2 regions of the Brachybacterium sp. Marseille-Q7125 genome follow, and region 2 is predicted to be linked to the other one. Evidence: predicted binding sites of a transcription regulator. Region 2 holds the regulator's gene; the other holds the start of a gene.
What was found. Region 2 encodes HrcA, which represses chaperone genes, less so after heat shock. Its sites were predicted from a motif close to TTNGCACTCGNNNNNNNCGAGTGCNAA; they were not measured.

Region 1: groES (co-chaperone GroES) is a predicted target of HrcA. The motif match lies at 7,467-7,493, and genes of this name have one in related genera.

The regions. Positions count from the first base shown of each region.
Region 1 is NZ_JALLAL010000069.1:265-9,742, forward strand. Features, by position in the region: gene guaB (IMP dehydrogenase) at 1-1,465, opposite strand, end outside; gene MU407_RS12765 (threonine/serine exporter family protein) at 1,538-2,908, opposite strand; gene MU407_RS12770 (hypothetical protein) at 2,905-3,660, opposite strand; gene MU407_RS12775 (pseudouridine synthase) at 3,657-4,601, opposite strand; gene MU407_RS12780 (hypothetical protein) at 4,606-5,307, opposite strand; gene groL (chaperonin GroEL) at 5,420-7,006, opposite strand; gene groES (co-chaperone GroES) at 7,018-7,314, opposite strand; gene MU407_RS12795 (metallophosphoesterase) at 7,519-8,373, opposite strand; gene MU407_RS12800 (molybdenum cofactor biosynthesis protein MoaE) at 8,463-8,900, opposite strand; gene MU407_RS12805 (molybdenum cofactor synthesis domain-containing protein) at 8,963-9,478, opposite strand, start outside.
Region 2 is NZ_JALLAL010000003.1:53,265-66,806, forward strand. Features, by position in the region: gene era (GTPase Era) at 1-466, opposite strand, end outside; gene ybeY (rRNA maturation RNase YbeY) at 554-1,015, opposite strand; gene MU407_RS01620 (PhoH family protein) at 1,019-2,065, opposite strand; gene MU407_RS01625 (histidine triad nucleotide-binding protein) at 2,062-2,436, opposite strand; gene MU407_RS01630 (NAD(P)H-dependent oxidoreductase) at 2,514-3,062, shown strand; gene MU407_RS01635 (16S rRNA (uracil(1498)-N(3))-methyltransferase) at 3,072-3,860, opposite strand; gene dnaJ (molecular chaperone DnaJ) at 3,903-5,027, opposite strand; gene hrcA (heat-inducible transcriptional repressor HrcA) at 5,126-6,136, opposite strand; gene MU407_RS01650 (DUF3097 domain-containing protein) at 6,338-7,213, shown strand; gene MU407_RS01655 (DUF4870 domain-containing protein) at 7,386-7,967, shown strand; gene hemW (radical SAM family heme chaperone HemW) at 7,977-9,152, opposite strand; gene MU407_RS01665 (MOSC domain-containing protein) at 9,157-9,867, opposite strand; gene lepA (translation elongation factor 4) at 9,888-11,768, opposite strand; gene MU407_RS01675 (alpha-E domain-containing protein) at 11,929-12,849, opposite strand; gene MU407_RS01680 (circularly permuted type 2 ATP-grasp protein) at 12,846-13,542, opposite strand, start outside.

The DNA.
Region 1 (9,478 bases), on a different contig from region 2:
CGGCCATGTCGTGCGGATGGGATTCCTTGAGCCCGGCGGAGGTGATGCGCACGAACTCGCCCTTGTCCTTCAGCTCCGGCACGGTGTGCGCGCCCACGTAGAACATCGACTGGTGCAGGCCGCCCACGAGCTGGTGGACCACGGAGCCCAGGTGCCCCTTGTAGGAGACGCGGCCTTCGATGCCCTCGGGGACGATCTTGTCGTCGCTGGGGACGTCGGCCTGGAAGTAGCGATCCTTGGAGAAGGACTTCTTGCCGCGCGAGCTCATGGCGCCGAGCGAGCCCATGCCGCGGTAGGCCTTGTACTGCTTGCCGCCCACGAGCACCACCTCGCCCGGGGACTCCTCGGTGCCGGCCAGGAGGGAGCCGACCATGACGGTGTCGGCACCGGCCACGAGGGCCTTGGCGATGTCCCCGGAGTACTGCAGGCCGCCGTCGCCGATGAGCGGCACCCCGGCGGGTCCGCAGGCCTTGGCGGCCTCATGGATGGCGGTGATCTGGGGGACACCCACGCCGGCGACGACGCGGGTGGTGCAGATTGAGCCTGGGCCCACGCCCACCTTGACCGCATCGGCCCCGGCGTCCACGAGCGCCTGCGCACCCGCCCGGGTGGCGACGTTCCCGCCGATCACCTGCACGCCTGCGAAGGCCGGATCGGCCTTGAGGCGGGCGATCATCTCCAGGGCCAGGCGTGCATGCCCGTTGGCGGTGTCGACCACGAGCACGTCCACGCCGGCGTCGCGCAACTGCCCGGCGCGCTCAAGCGAGTCGCCGAAGAAGCCGACGCCCGCGCCGACCAGCAGGCGGCCCTGGGCGTCCTTAGAGGCGTCGGGGAACTGCTCGGACTTCACGAAGTCCTTGACGGTGATGAGCCCGGTGAGGGTGCTGTCCTCGTCCACGAGCGGCAGGCGCTCGCGCTTGTTGCGGCGCAGCAGCGCGGTCGCATCGGCGGCGGAGACATCGCTCGGGGCGGTGAACACCTCGGTGGTCATGACGTCGCTGACCTTGGTGGTGGCCCATTCGGCCACGGGGATGAAGCGCAGGTCACGGTTGGTGCAGATGCCCAGCAGCTTCCCGGCGCCGTCCACGACCGGCAGCCCGGAGACCCGGAACTGGCCGCAGATGGTGTCGAAGTCCTCGAGAGTGGCGTCCGGGCCGATGGTCACGGGGTTGGTGATGCGACCGGTCTGGGTGCGCTTGACGAGGTCCACCTGGTGGGCCTGGTCCTCGATCGAGAGGTTGCGGTGCAGGATGCCGATGCCGCCGTGGCGGGCCATCGCGATCGCCATGCGCGACTCGGTGACGGTGTCCATCGCGGCGCTCGCGAGCGGGATCTTGAGGGTGATCTCCTTGGTGAGGCGACTGGTGGTGTCCGCCTCGGAGGGGATGACGTCTGTCTCGCCGGGCAGCAGGAGGACGTCGTCGTAGGTCAGGCCGATGAAACCGAAGGGATCCGCGCTCGTCATGGATCGATGGTATCCGCGGGCCGATGGGGGTGGCCGCCCGGGCCCGCCCCCTGCTGTGAGCGCTCCGTCACGTCAGCTGGGCTGGGCGGCTGAGCGCCAGGCCGTCGAGGTGGCCAGGTGTGCGAGCGCCAAGCCGAGGGCCGCGGCGATCACGACCTGCACAGCCTCCTGCCACACCATCGCCGCGGAGACGATGTTGCCGCTGTTCATGAGCGTGAACCCGGTGTACAGGGCGTAGCCGGGGATCATGATCACCACGGCAGGCACGGAGATGGAGGTGCGCGGTACGTGCTGGGTGCGGGCGATGACGTAGGCGATCACGCCCACCAGCACGGTCGCAGCGAAAGTCGCCAATTGGACCGGAACATGCAGTTCGCCGAGCATGAAGCGCACTGAATTCGCGATCAGGGAGACGGTCGCGGCGGCGATGGCGATCCGCCAGGGGGAGTTGAACAGGATCGCGAAGCCCAGCACGCCGATGGCTGTGAGAGCGGCCCGCAGCGGCAGCTCCGCGGCGAAGGGCAGCCCCAGATGCTCCGCGGCGACCGGGGGGATGCCGACGGCGAGGCTCACCGTCCAGGCGGCCGCAGCGGCGCCCAGGATGATCAGTCCCGCGTAGGTCAACCGAGCCAGGCCCGCGGAGAAGTCCGATCTGACCAGGTCGAGCATCCCGGTGATGAGTGGGAAGCCGGGCACCAGGAACAGCACGGCGGCGAGGTATCCGCCCATGTGGTCGCCGGGCCCTCCGGCGACCCAGCCGGCCGCCGTGGGCAGCGCGACCGCCGCGAGGTACACCGAGGCGGCGACGACCGCGGCGATCAGAGTGACCAGCAGGTGATTCCAGGCGCGCAGCTGTACGGTGCGGCGCGCGGCCTGACCGATCCCCGCGGCGATACCCGCCGCGAGTGCTTCCAAGGGTGCGGCCTGGTTCAGCACCGCGAAGGCGGCGCAGGCGAAACCCCCTGCCAGGGCGTTGACGGTCCTCGAGTGCAGGGGACCGCGGGCACGGATCCGCGCCAGCTGTTCGAAGACGTCCGCGGCAGTGGTGCCCTGCTCCGGCAGCAGTTCGACGTACCGCTGGGTGCGGTACAGCCGGTCCACGTTCACGCCAACGTGCGGCGGCTGGGTGATGCGGGTGCGGTAGCGGCCGTTCAGCGTGGCAGTCGCGGTGATGTCGGTGTACGTGACGATCGAGGTGAAGGAGTCCAGGCCCAGGGCGCGGGCGGTGCGGGCCATGGCGGTGCGCACCCGGTAGGAGGCCATGCCGGAGGCCAGCAGCTCGGCACCCACCGCGGCGGCGGCCTCGGAGCGGATGGTCAGGGAGTCGGGGATGCCCAGCGGGCTGGTGGCGGTGGAGTGGGGGCCGATGGGCGGCGCGGGCAGACGCTCCTGCAGCTCATCGGGCGCGTCGTCGGGTCCGGGCGGGGGTGGGGTGGTGCTCATGGCGTCGGGTCGCCCTCCCGGGGCTGCTCGATCCCGCCGAGGACCCGGCGGATGCGGTCAAATTCGGTGCGGAACGCGGCATCGTCCTGGGCATATTCCTCGCGCCAGGGCATGCCGACGCGGGCGGCGAGCTCGCGGTTCCGGGCTTCCCCGCGGGTACGGCGGTGCTCGACGAGGATCTGCTCCCGTGGTGGCACGGGGGTGAAGCCTGCGGCGGCCTGCAGGGCGCGCAACCCGTCGAAGGATGCGGCGTCCCAGCCCACCTCGGGGATGGTCCAGTGCCGCTCGGGTCCGCGCAGGCCGATCAGGGCCATGCCGCCGCGCTCGGCCTCCCCCACCGCGTGGTCCACGTCGGCGAGCGTGGCCCGGTCGGTGATGCGCAGCCCCTTGCGCAGGCGCAGCGTGCCGGCGTCCGCGTCGAACAGCACGACGGTGCGGGTGAGCACGAGCGGCACGAGGGCCCACAGGGCGAACAGACCCCACAGCAGCAGCGCCCCGAGCACGAGCTGCACGGTCGCGAGCCCCAGGATCTGCTCGACCAGGCCGTCATGGCCGGCGCGCACCCGGCGGCGATGCCAGGCCTGCAGGGCGGTGGCCGCGAAGGGGCTGAGCAGGATCGCGAGCAGGGGCAGGCCCATCAGCACAAGCGGCCGGTAGCGCGCAGCGAGGGATGGTCCCACGAGCACCGCCCCACGACGGGTGCGGCGCGGGGCGGGCGCCGACGGGGCCGCGGCCGGGCTGGGACTGCTCACCCTGACAGGGTACGGGTGGAGGTGAAACGCCGCTCCTGACCTGTGACCGGGTCGGTGAAGGCGAGGCGGCGGGCCAGCAGCTGCAGCGGGCCGACGGGGTCGCGGCGCGGCTCAGGGTAGAGGTCCTCGCCGCGGATCGGGGCGCCGCGCGAGGACAGCTGGATGCGCAGCTGGTGGGTGCGACCGGTGTGCGGTTCGAGATCCAGGTGCAGCGTGCCCCGCGGGCCCGGGCCGCGGACACTCACAGCGGTGTGGGCGTTCGGCTCGCCGGGGACGACCTGCACGGTGAGGCTGTCTGCGGGCTTGATGAGGCGGTCGCGGAGCGCGATGCGAGTGCCGGGGTCACGCGGCAGCGACCCCTCGTCGTCCGTCGGCCGCCTCTCCCCCGGCTCGACCAGGGCCTCGTAGTGCTTGCGCACCGCTCCGCGGGCGAAGAGCTGCTGGTAGGCGGCACGTTCGGAGGGCACGATCCCGAAGGCGAGCACCCCGGCGGTGCGGCGGTCCAGGCGATGCAGCGGCACCAGGGTCGTGATGCCGGTCAGGCGGCGCAGACGGGCGAGGGCGCTGGCGCGAACATGGGCACCGCGCGGCATCGTCGCCACGTCATGCGGTTTGTCGATGACCAGCAGATGCTCATCGTGCAGCAGCACGGGCAGGTCGATGTCCGGGACGTCTTCATCGGCGAGCTCACGGTGGAACCACAGGCGGTCTCCGGGGTGCAGCATCTCCTCGGCGGCGATGGCGGTGCCGTCGGCGCGCACTACGTCTCCGCCCTCGAAGCGCTCGAGCAGCGGTGTCGCCGCAGGATCCCCGAGGGGTGGGAAGCGCTTCAGCAGAAGGTCGTGGGCGGGGCCGCTCGGGGTGCTGGGCGGGATGGTCCAGCAGATCGCGTCCAGGCCCTCGCGCTGCGGCAGCGGGGAGGCGGGTCGGCGTCCCCTCACCCGGTCACAGCCCCCACACGATGAAGGTCAGCAGATTGTGGCCCACGTAGAACGCCACCAGGGCGAGCAGCAGCAGCTGCGGGTGGCGGTCCACGAAGTTCATGGCCTGCGGCACCTGCTGGCGCAGCTCGGCGGGCGTGATGGCGTCGATGTGGTCGATGCGCACCTGCGCTTCTCTGGCGCGTTGCAGCACCATGTCCTGGGCGCGCGGGCCGAACAGGCGGCTGGGGACGGCGAGCATCCGGCGGTCCGCCGGGTCCATGACGTACACGCCGTCGTACAGGGTGTCGGGGGCGTCGAGCATCTCCCCGGCGCTGGTGCCGCGGGAGATGTCCCGCACCGCGATCACGCGGCCCACCTGCTGCCAGGTGGCGGTGCGGGGGGTGCGCAGGAGACTGCGCAGGGTGAAGCCCTCCTCGTCGACCTGCAACCAGGCGGTCAGCACGCGCAGCGTCACCGCGGTGGCCAGCACCGCCACGATCACCCACAGCACCAGGGGGAGGGTGAAGAGGGCGTCGCGGAAAAGGGCCTCGTCACGCCACAGTCGCTGGCCCACGAAGCTAATGATCACGAGGAACTCGAGGACCACCACGAACACGAGGGCGGTCACGAGCGTGCCGATCACGACGGAGGCCGGGGGCCCGAAGGTTCGGGTCGGGCGATCGTCGTGGACCCTGGGCTCGGCCGGGCCGGATGTGCTGGCCACCTACGCTCCTCGGGACTCGACATCTGAACACGGACATCCTAGTGGGAGCCCGATGCGCAACGGGCGAGCCAGGTGCTCCTGGCCCGCCCGTTGCTGCGATCTGACCGTGAGGTCAGTCCTCCTCGTCGTCCTTCTTCTCGATCACGAGGGTCTCGGTGGTCAGCACCAGACCGGCGATCGAGGCGGCGTTGCGCAGTGCGGAACGGGTCACCTTGACCGGGTCGATAATCCCGGCGGCGGCGAGGTCCACGTACTCGCCGGTGGCGGCGTTCAGGCCGGTGCCCACCGGGGACTCCTTGACCTTCTCCACCACGACGTAGCCCTCGTGGCCCGCGTTCTCGGCGATCCAGCGCAGCGGCTCGACGACCGCACGGGCCACGGCGCGCACGCCCACGGCCTCGTCGCCCTCAAGGCCGAGGTCGCTCTCGAGCACGGAGGAGGCCTGGACGATGGCGGAGCCGCCACCGGCCACGATGCCCTCGGCGATGGCAGCGCGGGTCGCGGAGACCGCGTCCTCGATGCGCATCTTCTTCTCCTTGAGCTCGACCTCCGTGTGCGCGCCCACCTTGATGACGGACACGCCGCCGGAGAGCTTCGCGAGACGCTCCTGGAGCTTCTCGCGGTCCCAGTCGGAGTCGGTGTTCTCGATCTCGCCGCGGATCTGGGCGACACGATCGGCCACGGCCTCATCGTCACCGGCCCCACCCACGATGGTGGTGGAGTCCTTGGTGATGACCACGCGACCGGCGTGACCGAGCACCTCGGTGCCGACGGTCTTGAGGTCCAGGCCGAGATCGGCCGTGACCACCTGGGCGCCGGTGAGCACCGCGATGTCCTGCAGCATGGCCTTGCGGCGGTCGCCGAAGGCCGGGGCCTTCACGGCCGCGCCCTTGAAGGCGCCGCGGACCTTGTTCACGACCAGCGTGGACAGAGCCTCGCCGTCGACGTCCTCGGCGATGATGAACAGCGGCTTGCCGCCCTCGACGACCTTCTCCAGCAGCGGGAGAATGTCCCCCACTGCGGAGATCTTCGACTGCACCAGCAGCACCTGCGCGTCCTCCAGGACGGTCTCCTGGCGGTCGGCGTCGGTGATGAAGTGCGGGGAGATGTAGCCCTTGTCGAACTGCATGCCCTCGGTGAAGTCGAGCTCCATCGCGGTGGTGGAGGACTCCTCCACCGTGATGACGCCGTCCTTGCCGACCTTGTCGAAGGCCTCGGCGAGCAGCTCGCCGATCTCGCGGTCCTGGCTGGAGACGGCCGCGACGTTCGCGATCTGCTCCTTGGTGTCCACGTCGGTGGCGATCTCGCCGAGCTTCTCGGAGAGGGCCTCGACGGCCTTCTCGATGCCGCGCTTGAGGGCCGCAGGAGCGGCGCCGGAGGCGACGTTGCGCAGGCCCTCGTGGACGAGCGCCTGGGCGAGGACGGTGGCGGTGGTGGTGCCATCGCCGGCCACGTCGTTGGTCTTGGTCGCGACCTCCTTGGTGAGCTGCGCACCGAGGTTCTCGTAGGGATCCTCGAGCTCGACCTCACGGGCGATGGTCACGCCGTCGTTGGTGATGGTGGGGGCGCCCCACTTCTTGTCGAGGACGACGTTGCGGCCCTTGGGGCCCAGCGTCACCTTGACGGTGTTCGCGAGCTTGTCGACGCCGCGCTCCAGTGCGCGCCGCGCCTCCTCGTCGTAGATGATCTCCTTGGCCATGGGGTCTCCGCTCAGTGCTCGACGATTGCGAGGATGTCACGGGAGCCGAGGACCAGGTACTCCTCGTTGCCGTACTTCAGCTCGGTGCCGCCGTACTTGGAGAAGACGACCTTGTCGCCGACCTTGACGTCCATGGGGATGCGCTCGCCCTTGTCGTCGAAACGACCGGCGCCGACCGCGACGACCTCGCCCTCCTGGGGCTTCTCCTTCGCGGTGTCCGGGATGACCAGGCCGGAAGCGGTGGTCTGCTCCGCCTCGAGCGGCTTGATGACGACACGGTCCTCGAGGGGCTTGATGGAGACCGACATGCGGCTCACTCCTTCTTGAGATGACTCTGCTTGAGTTCGGGTGGCGGGATCGGGGTCCGATCGTCGTCGCGGGTCCGACCGGGAGGATCCCTGACGGCAGGCTCTGGCACTCTCGGCCGTCGACTGCCAACGCGCTCACTCTAGGCCCCGCGCTGGCACTCGTGCAAGGCGAGTGCTAAGCGCTCGGCGAACGGCTCGCGCCCCTCAGCGCCCGGCCGCCTGCAGGATCTGCGCCACCTGCTGTTCCTCGAAGCGGTAGACCGGTTCGAAGACATCGCGCTGGGCGTCACCCGCGTTCGGCAGCACGGAGCTCCAAATCCGCGGGGCGCCCGCCCCGAGCTCCACGATGCTCGCGCCGGACAGGGCCAGGGCCTGCTCGCTCTCCCCCGCTCCCAGCGGATCCACGACGTTCGTGATCCCCGGGGCGACATGCACCGGGATGCCCGCGACCTGTCCGTCCATCGCGTGGTGGTAGTGGCCGGACAGCACGATGCGTACATCGGAGCCCTCGAGCACCGCAGCGAGCTCATCCCGGCCATCCAGCTCGAGGCCGGCCAGCAGCGGTGTCGCGGCTGGAAGCGGCGGATGGTGGATCACCAGCACCGTCCCCGCGGCGGCGGGCTCGGCGAGAACGGCGCGCAGCCACTGCAGCTGCTCGGTCTCGAGATGGCCGTACCCGGCCCCCGGCACGCTCGAATCGAGCACCACCACGCGACCGCCGCCGGACAGCTGCACCACCCGGTCCTGGCTCTCGGCACGCTGCTCCCCCGGGGCGATCGTCTGGCCGTACACGGTGGAGACGTCATGGTTGCCCATGGCGACCACGAGCGGGGCCCCGAGCTGCTGGGCGAAGGGGTCCAGGAGCTCGTGCAGCAGCGCGTAGCTCTTGGCGCTGCCATCCTCGGAGGCATCGCCCGCGTGGACCACGAGGTCGATGTCCTGCAGGGGCGCAAGATGCGCGAGCAGTCCGCGCAGCGCCGCGGCAGTGTCGATGCGGTCGTAGTGACGGGCGTTCGGATCGCCGTACAGGTGGGTGTCGGTCAGGTGGAGGATGCGCATGATCGCACCGTAGCGGTGGCGTGTGGCCGATAAGTGAACAGCCGCGTCGGCGCGGTGATTGATCCGTGTGCGCGGACGCTCCGGGCCCCTCAGCCCAGCGCCCCCACCCATTCCTCCTCGCCGTCCGTGAAGCGCTGATGCTTCCAGATCGGCAGGCGACGCTTGACCGTGTCCACAAGGTCATCGCAGGCGGCGAAGGCCTGTTTGCGGTGCGGAGCGGAGACCGCGCAGGCCAGGGCGGACTCCCCGATCGCGAGCGGCCCCACCCGGTGGGTGAGCGCCACGAGCACGTCGGGGTAGCGCTCGGCGATCTCTGCGGCGACCTCGCGGGCGACCGCCGAGGCGCTCGGATGGGAGCTGTATTCGAGGCGTTCGACGTCCTTGCCGCCGTCGTGGTCGCGCACCACCCCGTCGAAGGTGACGACCGCGCCGCAGCGCGGATCGGCGACGGCCGCGGCCATCACGGCGATGCTCACCGGCTCCTCGGTCACCGCGGCGTGCCGCACCCGCTGGTCGGCAGTCCCCATCGCGGGATCGCCCGGCACCCGCAGCTGCGCGATGTCTCCGCCGAAGGGCGTGGGCCCGGTGGTCATTCGTGTCCCCCGCCGTCGCGCTGCTCGAGCAGGTGGTCCAGGATCGGATCGAGCACCGTGATGCCGTCCTTCACCCCGCCGCGAGAACCCGGCAGGTTCACCACGAAGCTGCGGCCCGCCATCCCGGCGAGGCCGCGGCTGAGCACAGCGGCCGGAGACTTCTCAGAGCCGATGCGCCGCACCGCCTCCAGCACGCCGGGCATCTCGCGCTCGATCAGCGGGGCGGTCTGCTCGGGGGTGACGTCGGTGGGGCTGATGCCGGTGCCGCCCGAGGAGATCACCACATCGATCTCGCGGCTGATCGCCGTGGCGAGCGCGGCACCGACCTCGGGGCCATCGGGCACAACCTGGTGCTCGACGGGGTCCAGGCCGCGCTCGGTCAGCCACTGCACGAGCAGCGGGCCGGTGCGGTCCTCATAGGTGCCGTCGGCGGCGCGGGTCGAGGCGATCAGCACCAGGGCGCTGCCGCGCAGGGTCGGGGCGGGGGCTCCTTCCTCGCGGGCGGTGCAGTC
Region 2 (13,542 bases):
GGTCCACCGCGATGAGGTGCTCGGCGAGGGCCGCGCGGGGCACAAGGTCGGTCTTGGTGACGATCGCGATGACACGCGGGCCGCGGCGGCCCGAGCGGATCTCGGCAAGATCCTGGGCGATGAAGCGGTCGCCGGGGCCGATCTTCTGATCGGCCGGCAAGCAGAATCCGACCACGTCGACGTCGGTGAGGGTCTCACGCACGAGGTCGTTCAGCCGCTCCCCCAGCAGGGTGCGGGGCCGGTGCATCCCGGGGGTGTCCACGAGGATGATCTGCGCATCCTCGCGGGTGACGATCCCGCGGATGGCCCGGCGAGTGGTCTGCGGCTTGGTGGAGGTGATCGCGACCTTCTCCCCCACCAGGGCGTTGGTGAGGGTGGATTTGCCGACGTTGGGGCGACCGACGAGGGCCACGAAGCCCGCGCGATGCTCGGCGTCGAGCGCGGTGGGGGTCTGATCGGCGGTCATCGGTCTCCTCATGGTCCGGGCCGATGGTGCTGCGGTGCGTGGTCGCACAGCACGGGCCGGGCAGGTGGTCTCAGGGGTGGTGCGGTCTCAGCTCGCGGAGCGGGTGGCGAGGAAGGTCAGCAGGAGCTTGCGCTGCAGGTCGAACATCTCGCGACGCTCCTCCTCTTCCTGATGGTCATAGCCCAGGAGGTGCAGGATCGAGTGGACGGTCAGCAGCAGCATCTCCTCCACCGCGCTATGTCCGGACTTGGCGGCCTGCTTCGCGGCGACCGTCGGGCACAGCACCACATCACCCAGCAGTCCCTCCTCGGTGGGTTCCTCGGCGGTGCCGGGCCGCAGTTCGTCCATCGGGAAGCTCATGACGTCGGTGGGGCCGGGCAGGTCCAGCCACTGCACGTGCAGTTTCTCCATCGCCTCTTCGTCGACGAACAGGATCGACATCTCGGTGGCGGGATGCAGGTGCATCGCCTCGAACACGAAGCGGGACAGGGCGACGAACTCGCGCTCGTCCACCACGGTGGTGGTCTCGTTGCGGATCTCGATGGTCATCTCTCAGCTTCCTGTGCCGGTGCGTCGTCGGGCGTCCCGGTTCCCGCCGGGGCGGATCTCCCACCGCCCGTAGGCCTCCACAATGTCGCTCACCAGGCGGTGGCGCACCACATCTCGCGGTGACAGGCGGCAGAAGGAGATGTCCTCCACGCCGGAGAGCACCTGCTCCACCACGCGCAGACCGCTGCTCTGCCCGCCGGGCAAATCCACCTGCGTGACATCGCCGGTGACCACCATGGTGGAGTTGAAGCCCAGGCGGGTGAGGAACATCTTCATCTGCTCGGGCGTCGTGTTCTGCGCTTCGTCGAGGATGATGAACGCGTCGTTGAGAGTGCGTCCGCGCATGTACGCCAGCGGCGCCACCTCGATGGTCCCGGCGCCCATCAGCCGCGGGATCGACTCGGGGTCGAGCATGTCGTGCAGCGCGTCGTACAGCGGCCGCAGGTACGGGTCGATCTTCTCGTTCAGCGAACCGGGCAGGAAGCCCAGGCGCTCCCCCGCCTCCACCGCCGGGCGGGTGAGGATGATCCGGTTGATTTGCTTGGACAGCAGCTGCTGCACTGCCATCGCCACCGCCAGGTAGGTCTTGCCGGTGCCGGCCGGGCCGATCCCGAAGGTGATGGTCGAGGATTCGATCGCCTCGATGTAGCTCTTCTGCCCCATGGTCTTGGGGCGGATGGTGCGGCCGCGGCTGGAGAGAATCGTGCGGCTGAGCACCTCCTCGAGCCGGGCCCCCTGGGCGCGGTCATCGCCGTAGAGGTTCGCTGCCCGCTGGACTGCTTCGGCGGTCACAGGCTGACCCTTCGCGGCCATCTCGATGAGGGAGCGCATAATGTGCTCGCTGCGGCGCAGGGCCTCGTCGGTGCCGCGCAGGGTCACCTGGTGGCCGCGCACGTGCACATCGGTATCGGGGACGACGTCCTCGAGCGCAGCCAGGGCCTGGTCATTCTCGCCCAGGACCTGGAAGGGGCTGAGGTGATCGGGGATCGCGAGCTTGCGCTCGTGAACCTCGGGGGTGCGGCCGGGGGCTGGCTGCAGGGGATCTGTCACAGTTCTCCTTCGGCGAGCTGGCCGCCCGCGAGGACATGCGCGTGCACGTGGAAGACGGTCTGCCCGGCACCGGCACCGGTGTTGAACACGAGGCGGAAGTCGCCATCGGCCTGCTGGGCGGCGACGTCCCGGGCGGTGTCCACGACGTGCGAGAGCAGCTGGGGGTCCTCGGCCAGCTCGGTGACATCCCGATGGTGCTCGCGCGGGACCACGAGCACGTGCACGGGTGCCTGCGGCTGCAGGTCCTTGAAGGCGATGACCCGCTCGTCCTCATGGACGCGGTCCGAGGGGATCTCGTCGGCGACGATCTTGCAGAAGATGCACTCCGCGTCACGACGCAGCGCGCTGGTCTCGGTGGTGGAGGTACCCATGTCAGCGAGTCTACGGGAGCGATCTGCGCCTCTTGCTGTTGTGCCACCCCACCTGGCTATGAGAAGTTTCAAGCACTATGACGACTCTTGGGATCATCCTTGCGAGCACCCGCCCCAATCGTGTGGGCGATTCCGTCCTCACCTGGGTTCGCCAGGCCGTGCCGACGGATACGACCATCGACCTGATTGATCTGCGGGAGCTTGCGCTGCCCGCCTATGACGGCTCCACGAGCCCGAAGAAGGGCCTCCCCAAGGAGTCCCAGCACGCGCAGGCATGGGGTGAACGGATCACGGACCTGGATGCTCTGCTGATCCTCACCCCGCAGTACAACGCCTCCTACCCGGGACAGCTCAAGACGGCGATCGACTACCTGTACGAAGAGTGGGAGAAGCTGCCCACGCTGCTGGTCGGCTACGGCTGGGGTGAGGCCGCCGATGTGCTGCCGCTGCTGGAGAAGCTCATGCGGCGTCTGAAGGCCAACGTGGTCGGCAGCATCGGGCTGGGCTCCGGCCCGGACCTCGAAGAGGACGGCACGCTGCACATGGCCGAGGAGAAGACCGCCGCGCTGCGCGGGCTTGTGGCCCGGCTGCTGAATCCCACCCGCACGGAGCGCACCGACGCCTGAACCCGAACCTCAGCCCCAGCGCCCCACCAGGGCGCTGAGCACCGCGAGGGCCGCGGGTCCAGCGGTCGAGGAGCGCAGCACCTCCGGGCCCAGCAGCACGGAGCGGGCGCCGATACCGCTCAGCGCTTCGAGCTCGGCCGGCTCGATCCCGCCTTCGGGACCGACGATGATCACGATCTCCTCGACGCCGTCGGCGCTCGCCATCCGCAGCTGATCAGCAAGGCTCATGAGCGCGCGGGATTCCTGCTCGTGCAGCACGAGCACCAGGGCACCGGACTGCACGAGGTCCCCGAGCCGGGCGGTCAGCTGCGCGGTGCTCATCGCGTCCTCGACCATGGGGATGCCTGGGCGGCGGCACTGCTTGACCGCGGCCCGCACCGTCGACTCCCATTTCGCACGGCCCTTGCGCAGTTTCTCGCCGCGCCACACGGACACCGAGCGCTGGGCGATCCATGGGATCACGCGGTCCACGCCGAGCTCGGTCGCGGATTCCACCGCCTGCTCATCCCGGCCGCCGGTGGCGAGGGCCTGCACGAGCGCCAGGCGCGGCAGGCGCTCCACGGCGGGGCTCGGGTCACTCAGAAGGCGCAGATCCAGCTGCTCCTTGCGGGCGGCGATCACCTCGGCGAGCACCTGTCGGCCGGGGCCGTCGGTGAGCAGCACCTGCTCCCCCACGCCGATGCGCGCGACCTTCGCCGCGTGCCGCCCTTCGTCCCCGGCGAGGGTCAGCTGCTCTCCCTCGCTCGCACGGGCGAGGGCGTCATCGTCGATGAGGAACCCGGGCGGCGTGGTGGGCATGGGCGCGCTTCCTCCAGGTGCGGTGCGGTCTCAGGCGTGGTCTCAGAGGTCGCGCAGGCGTTCGCGCAGCCGGGCGAAGGGACCCTGGCCCTTGACGGGGCGGCGGGTGGTTTCCTCCCCGCGCAGTGCTGCGAACTGGCGCAGCAGGTCCTGTTCCTCCTCGCTGAGGGAGGTGGGGACGTCCACGTCGAGGATGACCCGGATGTCGCCACGGCGTTCCCGGCGCAGCGGGGTGACGCCGAGTCCCTTCAGCGTGATCTCCTCCCCCGGCTGTGAACCGGGGGCCACGTCCACGTCCTGGGCGCCGTCGAAGGTCTCCAGGGGGATCGTCGCGCCGAGGGCTGCGGAGGTCATCGGAATGGCCAGGGTGGTCACGAGGTCATCGCCTTCGCGCTCGAACAACTCGTGATCGCGGACGGACAGTTCGACGAACAGGTCACCGGCCGGACCGCCGGCCTCCCCGACCTCACCTTCGCCGCGCAGCTGGATCCGCGTGCCGTTCTCGACGCCAGAGGGGACGCGCACGGTGACGGTGCGCTCGGCGGCGGTGCGGCCGTGACCGGAACAGGCGGTGCAGGGCGATTCGATGACATCGCCGTGCCCATCGCACGTGGGGCAGGGGGCCATCGTGACCATCTGCCCCAGCAGAGACTGGGCCACGCGCTGGACGTGCCCGGAGCCGTTGCACGCGGTGCAGGGGGTGGGGCTGGTGCCGGGCTCGCAGCACGAGCCGGTGCAGCGCTCGCACAACACGGCCGTGCGGAACGTGACCTTCTCCTCGGTGCCGAACACGACGCTGCGCAGGTCGATCTTGACGCGGCGCAGCACGTCTCCGCCGCGGCGGCGACGCGGGACGGGCCCTTGAGAGCGGCCGCGCATCCCGGAGGCCCCGGCGAACATGTCGAAGATGTCGGTGAAGTCGAAGCCGGCACCGCCGCCGGGGAAGCCGCCCATGCCCGGTCCGCCGCCCATGTCGTACTGGCGACGCTTGTCGGCGTGGGAGAGCGTCTCATAGGCCTGGGAGACCTTCTTGAACTTCTCGCCGGCCTCCGGATCTGGGTTCACGTCCGGATGGAGGGTGCGGGCGAGCTTGCGGTACGCCTTCTTGATCTCCTCGGTGGAGGCATCGCGGGAGACGCCCAGCAGGTCGTAGTAGTCCTCGTTCACTCAGGGTCCTTCGCAGGGTCGGTGGCCGCGCAGGCGGCGGGGGTCGGCGTGCGGCGGACAAGGGGCCGATGTGGCCTGTCGCGCCGGGGCACACGGGGTTACTCGAGATAGCGGGAGACGTAGCGGGCGATCGCCTGGACGGTGGAGATGCCGGTCACGTAGTCCATGCGGCGCGGCCCCAGGATCGCCAGGTGCGAACCGGCGCCGTACCCGGCCCCCACCAGCGCGGCGCGATGCAGGGCTTCGTCGTGCAGTTCAGAGCCGATGCGCACCTCAACATCGCCGGGGCGGATGTGCATTTCGGTGAACAGCCGCATGAGCACCAGCTGCTCTTCGAGAACATCCAGCAGCGGTTCGACATCGCGCGCGAAGTCCTGGGCGGAGCGGGCGATGTTCGCGGTGCCGGCCATCATGATGCGGTCCTCCACGCGGGTGGCCGCGAGCGCTGCGAGGGCCTCGGCGACCTCTGCTGCCGCGGGGCGTTCAGCGGGGCTGAGATCCTCGAGGTAGTCCGTGAGGGGCTGGGCGAGGTCGGTGACCTCCCGCCCGGCGACCACACGCAGCAGCTGATCGCGCAGGTCCAGGTAGTACTCGGCGGGCTGTCCCGCGAGAACGGGGACGGTGCGCTGGTCCACGCGTCCGGATTCGGTGATGAGCACGAGCAGCAGGAGGCTGTCGGCGACCTTCACGAGTTCGACGTGCCGCACCCGGGCCTGCTTGCGCGCCGGGTACTGCACCATCGCAACCTGCTGGGTGAGCTGGGCAAGAGCCCGGACGGTGCGGGCCAGCAGCTCCTCGACGTCTCCGGCGCCCTCGAGGAGGGTGCGGATGGCGCGACGCTCCGGGGCCGACAGCGGCTTGATCGTCGCGACGTGATCGACGAAGGCGCGGTAGCCCTTGTCCGTGGGAACGCGTCCGGCGGAGGTGTGGGGCTGATGAATCAGCCCCTCTTCCTCCAGGACCGACATGTCGTTGCGCACGGTGGCGGCGGAGACACCGAGCTCGTGGCGCTCCAGGAGGGATTTCGAGCCGACGGGCTCGCGGGTGGAGACGTAGTCCTCGACGATCGCGCCGAGGATCTGCAGCTTCCGGGCGTCCGTCGCTCTCACCTCCCTCTCTCACGGTCCACGCTCAGGATGCGCGCTGGGCACATAGCCACCCAGCACTCTGGCACTCACTGGCGCCAGGTGCCAATCCTACGCGCCGACGCGCCGGTCACCAGGGAGGCGTTCGCCACGAGGGGACACGACGCGCTCGCCCCGCCACCCGGTTCCCCGCGCTGTGCACCACCCCCGTGTACGGTGACGCGCGTGCCTGCTTCCTTCCCCGACCGGTACGGCCATGACGTTCTGTCCTCCGGCCCACCCGCCCATCACCGTCAGCGACCCGTAGCACGCGAGGTTCCCGTGCAGCGCGACCTCGTGGTCGAAGAGGCGTCGACAGGTTTCACCGGCGCGATCCAGCGCCTGGAGAAGATCGCCGGCGAGATCGTGGTGGAGCTCGAGGGCCGTGGCGGTGTGCGGCGCACCTTCCCGCTGGGTCCCGGCTTCATGATCGACGGGAAGCCCGTCGTGCTCACACGCCCCGCACCGCGCGCCCCGCGCGGTCCCAAGCGCTCCGCCTCCGGCTCCGTGTATGTCGAAGGGGCGAAGGCGCGCACGGCCCGGGCCTCCCGCATCTGGGTGGAGGGCACCCACGATGCCGAGCTGATCCAGAAGGTCTGGGGGCATGATCTGCGCATCGAAGGCATCGTCGTCGAGCAGCTCGAGGGCGCTGACAACCTCGTCGAGCGGGTGCAGCACTTCGCTCCCTCTCCCGGGCGGCGGCTCGGAATCCTCGTGGATCACCTGGTGCGCGGCTCGAAGGAGTCGCGGATCGCGGCTGAGGTGATGGCGCTGCCCGGCGCGAGCGGGAACGTCACCCTGCTCGGGCACCCGTATGTGGATGTGTGGCAGGCGATCAAACCGGCCCGCGTGGGTCTGCGCGAGTGGCCACATTTCCCGCGCGGCACCGACATCAAGGTCGGCACCCTCGCGGCGCTCGGCTGGCCGCATGAGGATGCCGCTGACATCGGTCTGGGATGGAAGCGGATCCTTGCCACGGTGCGGTCCTACGCCGACGTGGAGCCGACGCTCTCGGGCCGCATCGAGGAGCTCATCGACTTCGTGACCGTCGAGCAGAGCTGACGGGATCGCCGCTGCGGAGCAGCGACCCGGCGTCGCCTCGTCATCTCCATCGTTCTGGGGGTAAACCCCCACCGTCCTCGGCGGCTGTCCACGCGGACGCACGGGTCATCGAACTCTAGGCTGGGGTCATCGACGCACAGACCACTCCCGGTGGTCCCGGAAGGAGCCTGAGATGACCCAGAGCCCGTACCCCCACGACCCGTACTCCTCCCCACAGTCGGAGACCTCGCAGCCCGCGGGCTCTCAGCAGCCTGCCTTCTCGTCTCCGCAGAGCGCCCAGCAGGCCCCGCGCGCCGCCGGCGGGTCCTCCGACCAGGCCCCGGACCAGCCGGCTCCCGGCACCGCGGGCGTGTATGACGGTCCCCTGAGCGGCGAACCCATCAACCGCTCCGACTCGCGCCTGTGGGCGATGCTGTCGCAGCTCGCCGTGGGGCTCGGCCACGTCGTCTCCTGGGGCTTCCTGGGCTGGGTGGGTCCGCTGATCATCTTCCTGATCTACAAGGATCGTGACCGCTTCGTGCGCTACCACTCCGCGGAGGCCCTCAACGGTGCGATCGCGGTGCTCATCGCCCAGGTGGTGCTCACCGTCGTCATCACCATCCTCACGGTGATCACCCTGGGCCTCGGTTCATTCCTCTTCCCGCTAGTGGGGATCCCCGCGCTGCTGCAGCTGATCTTCGCGATCATCGGCGCGGTCAAGGCCAACCAGGGCGAGTACTGGAACTACCCGCTGAACCTGCGCTTCGTGAAGTGACTGACGCCCTCAGGGCACCAGGTCACGGATGACCGCATCAGCCAGCAGACGGCCGGCTCGCGTGAGGACCGCGCGGCCGGCCGTCAGTGCGTCCGCCTCCAGGTGACCGCGCTCAGCGTGGACGGCAAGCAGGTGACGCCGCTGCTCGGGGACGACGGTGACGTCGAGCCCATCGGCGATCCGCAGCTCGAGCATGATCCGCTCCACGAGACGGTCCTTGGCCGTGAGCTGCTCGGACTCCTGAACGGGCAGCCGCCCGTCGGCAAGGCGCGCGGCGTACCGGCTGGGATGCTTGAGGTTCCAGGAGCGTTCGCCGTTGCGATGGCGGTGGGCGCCGGGGCCGATGCCCCACCAGTCGCGTCCGGTCCAGTAAGCGAGGTTGTGCCGGGAGCGGTCCGCGCGGGTGCGGGCGAAGTTGGAGACCTCGTACCACTGAAGCCCGTCGGCGCGGGTGAGGTCATCGATCAGCTCATACTTGTCGGCCATGTCGTCGCCATCCGGGGCGGTGATCTCCCCGCGGCGCAGCTGCCGGGCCATCGCCGTATTGCCCTCGATGATCAGTGAATACGCGGAAAGATGGTCGATCCCGCAGTCCAGGGCGGCACGCACCGAGGTCTCCACATCAGCGAGGGTCTCCCCCGGGGTGCCGTAGATGAGGTCGAGGCTCACGGCGAGTCCGGCGTCCTTCGCCCACTGCACCACCTGGGGGATGCGGTCAGGGTCGTGGGTGCGGTCCAGGGTGGCGAGCACCGAGCGGACCGCGGACTGCATACCGAAGGACACGCGGGTGATGCCGCCCGCAGCGAGCTCGGCGAGGGAGTCCGGGGTGACCGAATCGGGGTTCGCCTCGGTGGTGACCTCCGCGTCCGGGGCGAGCGGGATGAGGGAGCGCAGATGCGCGAGCATGGCCACGAGATCACCGGCGGGCAGCAGCGTCGGGGTTCCGCCGCCGAAGAACACGGTCGCGATCTGTTGGTAGCGGTACCCGGCGGCGAGGTCATCGGCGAGCTGGAGCTCCATCTCCCGCATCGCGTTGGCGGGGTACTCGCGCTGTGAGCCACCGCCGCCGAGTTCCGCGTTCGTGTACGTGTTGAAGTCGCAGTAGCCGCAGCGCACCGCACAGAACGGGATGTGGATGTAGGCCGACAGCGCGCGCTGCGGGCTCGAATCGTCGCGGGAAGGCATCGACTCAGCTCCCCCGGCCATCAGAGGTCAGCGCTGCTGGATGGGAACGCACGCTGCCGGACTTCTCGAGCGCCCGCACGGCGGCGTTCACGAGAGAGCTGTACAGCACAGTGCCGCTCGTCGCGGACCAGTCGAGAACAGCTGCTGCCTGCTCAGCGTTCAGACCGCGGAAGGCATCGCGGATGCACACGCCGTGCCCGGGCCGACCGATCACCTCGATCGCATCACCGGCGCTGATCTCCCCCTCCTGGAGCACGCGGAGGTAGGTGCCGGGATGGCCGTGCTCGGTGAAGCGTCGACCGAAGCGCGGGTCCCCCACCCGCTCGGCGAGGGTCCCGCAGGGGGTGCGTTGGCAGGTGGCCTCGAGGATGGTACTGCCGATGCGCCACTGCTCGCCGATCTCGGCGCCGTCCGTGTCGATACCGGCGGTCACGAGGTTCTCGCCGAAGAAGCCGTCGGGGAACTGGCGTCCGGTGCTGCGTGCGAGCGCCTCCCGTTGCTCCCGGGCGAAGGCGTAGACGGCTTTGAACAGGCCGCCGTGGTGCTCGCGGTCCCCTTGCACATCGCCCCAGATGCCGTGGGTGAGCACCTGGATGGGTCCGTCGACGGGGCGCTTGTCAATGCCGCTCATCAGACGGCCCCGGGTGGTGACCGGGAACAGCTGACGCGGCAGGCAGATGGCGGCAAGGCTCCCGGTGACTGCTCGTGTGCTCATCGATCTCCCGAGCTCCGGCCTTACTTCTTCTTGCCGTCCTTGGAGGAATCGGCGGCGTCAGAGGACAGCGCGGCGATGAACGCCTCCTGCGGCACCTCGACAGAGCCGATGTTCTTCATGCGCTTCTTGCCCTCCTTCTGCTTCTCCAGCAGCTTGCGCTTCCGGGAGATATCGCCGCCGTAGCACTTGGACAGCACGTCCTTGCGCATGGCACGGATGTTCTCGCGGGCGATGATGCGCGAGCCGATCGCGGCCTGGATCGGCACCTCGAACTGCTGGCGCGGGATGAGGTTCTTCAGCTTCCCCGCCATCTCCACGCCGTAGTTGTAGGCCTTGTCGCGGTGGACGATGGCGCTGAAGGCATCCACCGGCTCGCCCTGCAGCAGCATGTCGACCTTCACCAGGTCCGCAACCTGCGAGCCGGACACGTCGTAGTCCAAAGACGCGTAGCCGCGGGTGCGGGACTTCAGCTGATCGAAGAAGTCGAAGACGATCTCCGCCAGCGGCAGCGTGTACCGCAGCTCGACGCGGTCCTCACTGAGGTAGTCCATGCCACCGAGGCTCCCGCGCTTGGACTGGCACAGCTCCATGACCGCGCCGATGAACTCGCTGGGCACCAGGATGGTGGCCTTCGCGACGGGCTCGCTGATCTCATGCACCTTCCCGGCGGGGAAGTCCGACGGGTTCAGCACCTCCACCTCGGTGCCGTCCTCCATCACCACGTGGTAGACGACCGACGGGGCGGTGGAGATGAGGTCGAGGTCGAATTCGCGCTCGAGCCGTTCTCGGATGATCTCCAGGTGCAGCAGCCCCAGGAAACCCACCCGGAACCCGAAGCCGAGCGCCGTGGAGGTCTCCGGCTCATAGCTGAGGGCGGCATCGTTGAGCTTCAGCTTGTCCAGCGCATCGCGCAGCGCCGGATAGTCCGAGCCGTCGATGGGGAACAGCCCCGAATACACCATGGGCTTGGGCTCGGTGTAGCCGGGCAGCGGCTCCTCGGCACCCCGCACGGAGGTGGTGACGGTATCGCCCACCTTGGACTGGCGCACGTCCTTCACGCCGGTGATCAGGTAGCCCACTTCACCGGTGCCGATGCCCGGGCTCGGCTTCGGCTCCGGAGAGCTCACGCCGATCTCGAGCAGCTCGTGGTGGGCGCCGGTGGACATCATGTCGATGCGGTCACGGGCCTCAAGGTGCCCGTCGACCACGCGCACGTAGGTGACCACGCCGCGGTAGGTGTCGTAGACGGAGTCGAAGATCATCGCGCGGCAGGGCGCATCGGGGTTGCCCTCCGGAGCGGGCACTGTGCGCACCACGTGATCCAGCAGGTCTGGGACGCCCTCGCCGGTCTTGCCGGAGACGCGCAGGACGTCCTCGGGGTCCACGCCCACGAGCTGGCCGATCTCTGCGGCGTACTTCTCCGGTTCCGCGCCGGGCAGGTCGATCTTGTTGAGCACCGGGATGATCGTCAGATCGTGCTCCATCGCCAGGTACAGGTTCGCCAGCGTCTGCGCCTCGATGCCCTGTGCGGCATCCACCAGCAGGATCGCGCCTTCGCAGGCGGCCAGCGAGCGGGAGACCTCGTAGGTGAAGTCCACGTGCCCGGGGGTGTCGATCATGTTCAGCGCATAGTTGTCGCCGTCGACCTGCCAGGGCATGCGCACCGCCTGGGACTTCACGGTGATGCCGCGCTCGCGTTCGATGTCCATCTTGTCGAGGTACTGGGCGCGCATCAGCCGCTCTTCGACGATCCCGGTGATCTGCAGCATCCGGTCGGCCAGCGTGGACTTTCCGTGGTCGATGTGCGCGATGATGCAGAAGTTGCGCAGCCGCTCCTGGGCGGTGGCGGCGGGCTGGATGTCCGTCGCCTGGTCGGCAGCGATCCTCGGGGTCACCGGCAGCAGTCCTCTCGTCGATGGCGGGGCCAGGCGCTGCTGCGCCGGGCATCGTCCTATGGTCTCACGGGGCGCGCGGGGCGTCGCGTACCCGGCGCGCGGGCAGGCGCAACCTCACAGCTCCCGCGGCGCTCAGCAGCTCGGAGCCCCGCCCCGGCCCGGGGCCTCAGGTGAGGTCCGGGTCGAAGTAGCGGCTGCCCAGGCCGCGGGTGATGGCGCCGGTGACCAGCTGCAGCTGCTCCATCTCCTGGTCGAAATCCGTGAGGATCTCCTCGAGCGCCCGGAAGCGCAGACTCGCCTGCGCCTGCCCGACGATCCGTCGACTCGGCTCCGCGGTGCCGACACGATCGAAGGTTGAGCCATGCAGCTTCGCGAGCGTCTCGAGCGCTGCATCCAGCTCTGCCAGGCAGTGCACGGCCGAGCGGGGGAAGATGGAATCCAGCAGCAGGAATTCGATCGCGCTCGTGCTGCGCACGCGCCCGCGGTAGGAGCGGATGTACGCCTCATGGGCACCGCACGAGCGCAGCAGCGTCACGGTCGACGCATCGGTCGCCTGCTCGAGATCGTGAGCCTGCAGATTGCGGGCCAGCATGTCCACCCGTTCGAGCTGCTGGCCGATGCGACAGAACAGCCACGCCTCATCGCGGGTCATGGAGGATTCGATGAGCCCGGTGAACACGGCGCAGCGGTCCTTGGCGTATTGGAAGGTGCCGTGCATGCGGCTGGGCCGCACGCCGCGCGGCAGGCCCAGGGTGGTGGTGTTCAGCGACTCCCATACCTCGGTGGAGAGCATTTCGCGGGCGCCCCGCGCGTTCTCCCGGGCGGTCTGCAGGGCACCGGCTACCGACGAGGGGTTGCGGCGGTCGGTCACCAGCCGATCCAGGACGCGCTGCACGGTGCGGTCGGCGTCGGCCACATCGGTGATCCCGAAGATCGCGTACAGGCCGGCGCAGGCCTCCTGCACGTCCAGGGCCGCGTCCTCGGTGATGGCCTGCAGCTTCACGTCGAGGATGCGAGCGGTCTGGTCGGCGCGCTCCACGTAGCGGCCGATCCAGAACATCGAGTCGGCCAGGCGGCTGAGCATCATCGGGCGGTCTCCTCGCTGGCGTCGATGATCCGGATGGCGGCGGTCACGGGCTCGGGTTCCGGGGCCGATGGTTCCGTGTCCTCGGTGGGGATGTCCTCGAAGGCGTCGTACTCCTCGTCCAGGGGAGCTTCGATGCTCTCCTGGGTGGCGGGCTGCGTGGCATCCGACTGCGTGGGGCCGGAGGCGGGTCGGCTGGTGGCGAGCACCCAGGTGTCCTTCGAGCCGCCGCCGCGGGAGGAGTTCACGATCATCTCCCCACGCGGCAGGGCCACGCGGGTGAGCCCGCCGGGCAGCACCCACACATCATCCCCGCTGTTCAGGGCGAAGGGTCGCAGGTCCACGTGGCGCGGTTCGATGCCCTCCTCCACCAGAGTGGGGATGGTGGACAGCTGCACGACGGGCTGGGCGATCCACCCGCGCGGATCGTCCAGGAGGCGTTCGCGCAGGGCGCTCAGCTCCTCGAGGGTCGCGGCGGGGCCGATCACGATGCCCTTGCCGCCGGAGCCGTCCACGGGCTTGACCACGAGCTCGTGCAGGCGGTCCAGCACCTCTTCGCGGGCCTCGGGCTCCTCGAGCCGCCACGTGTCCACGTTCGGCAGGATCGGTTCCTCGCCGAGGTAGTAGCGGATGAGGTCCGGGATGTAGGTGTAGGTGAGCTTGTCATCGGCGATGCCGTTGCCGATGCCGTTGGCG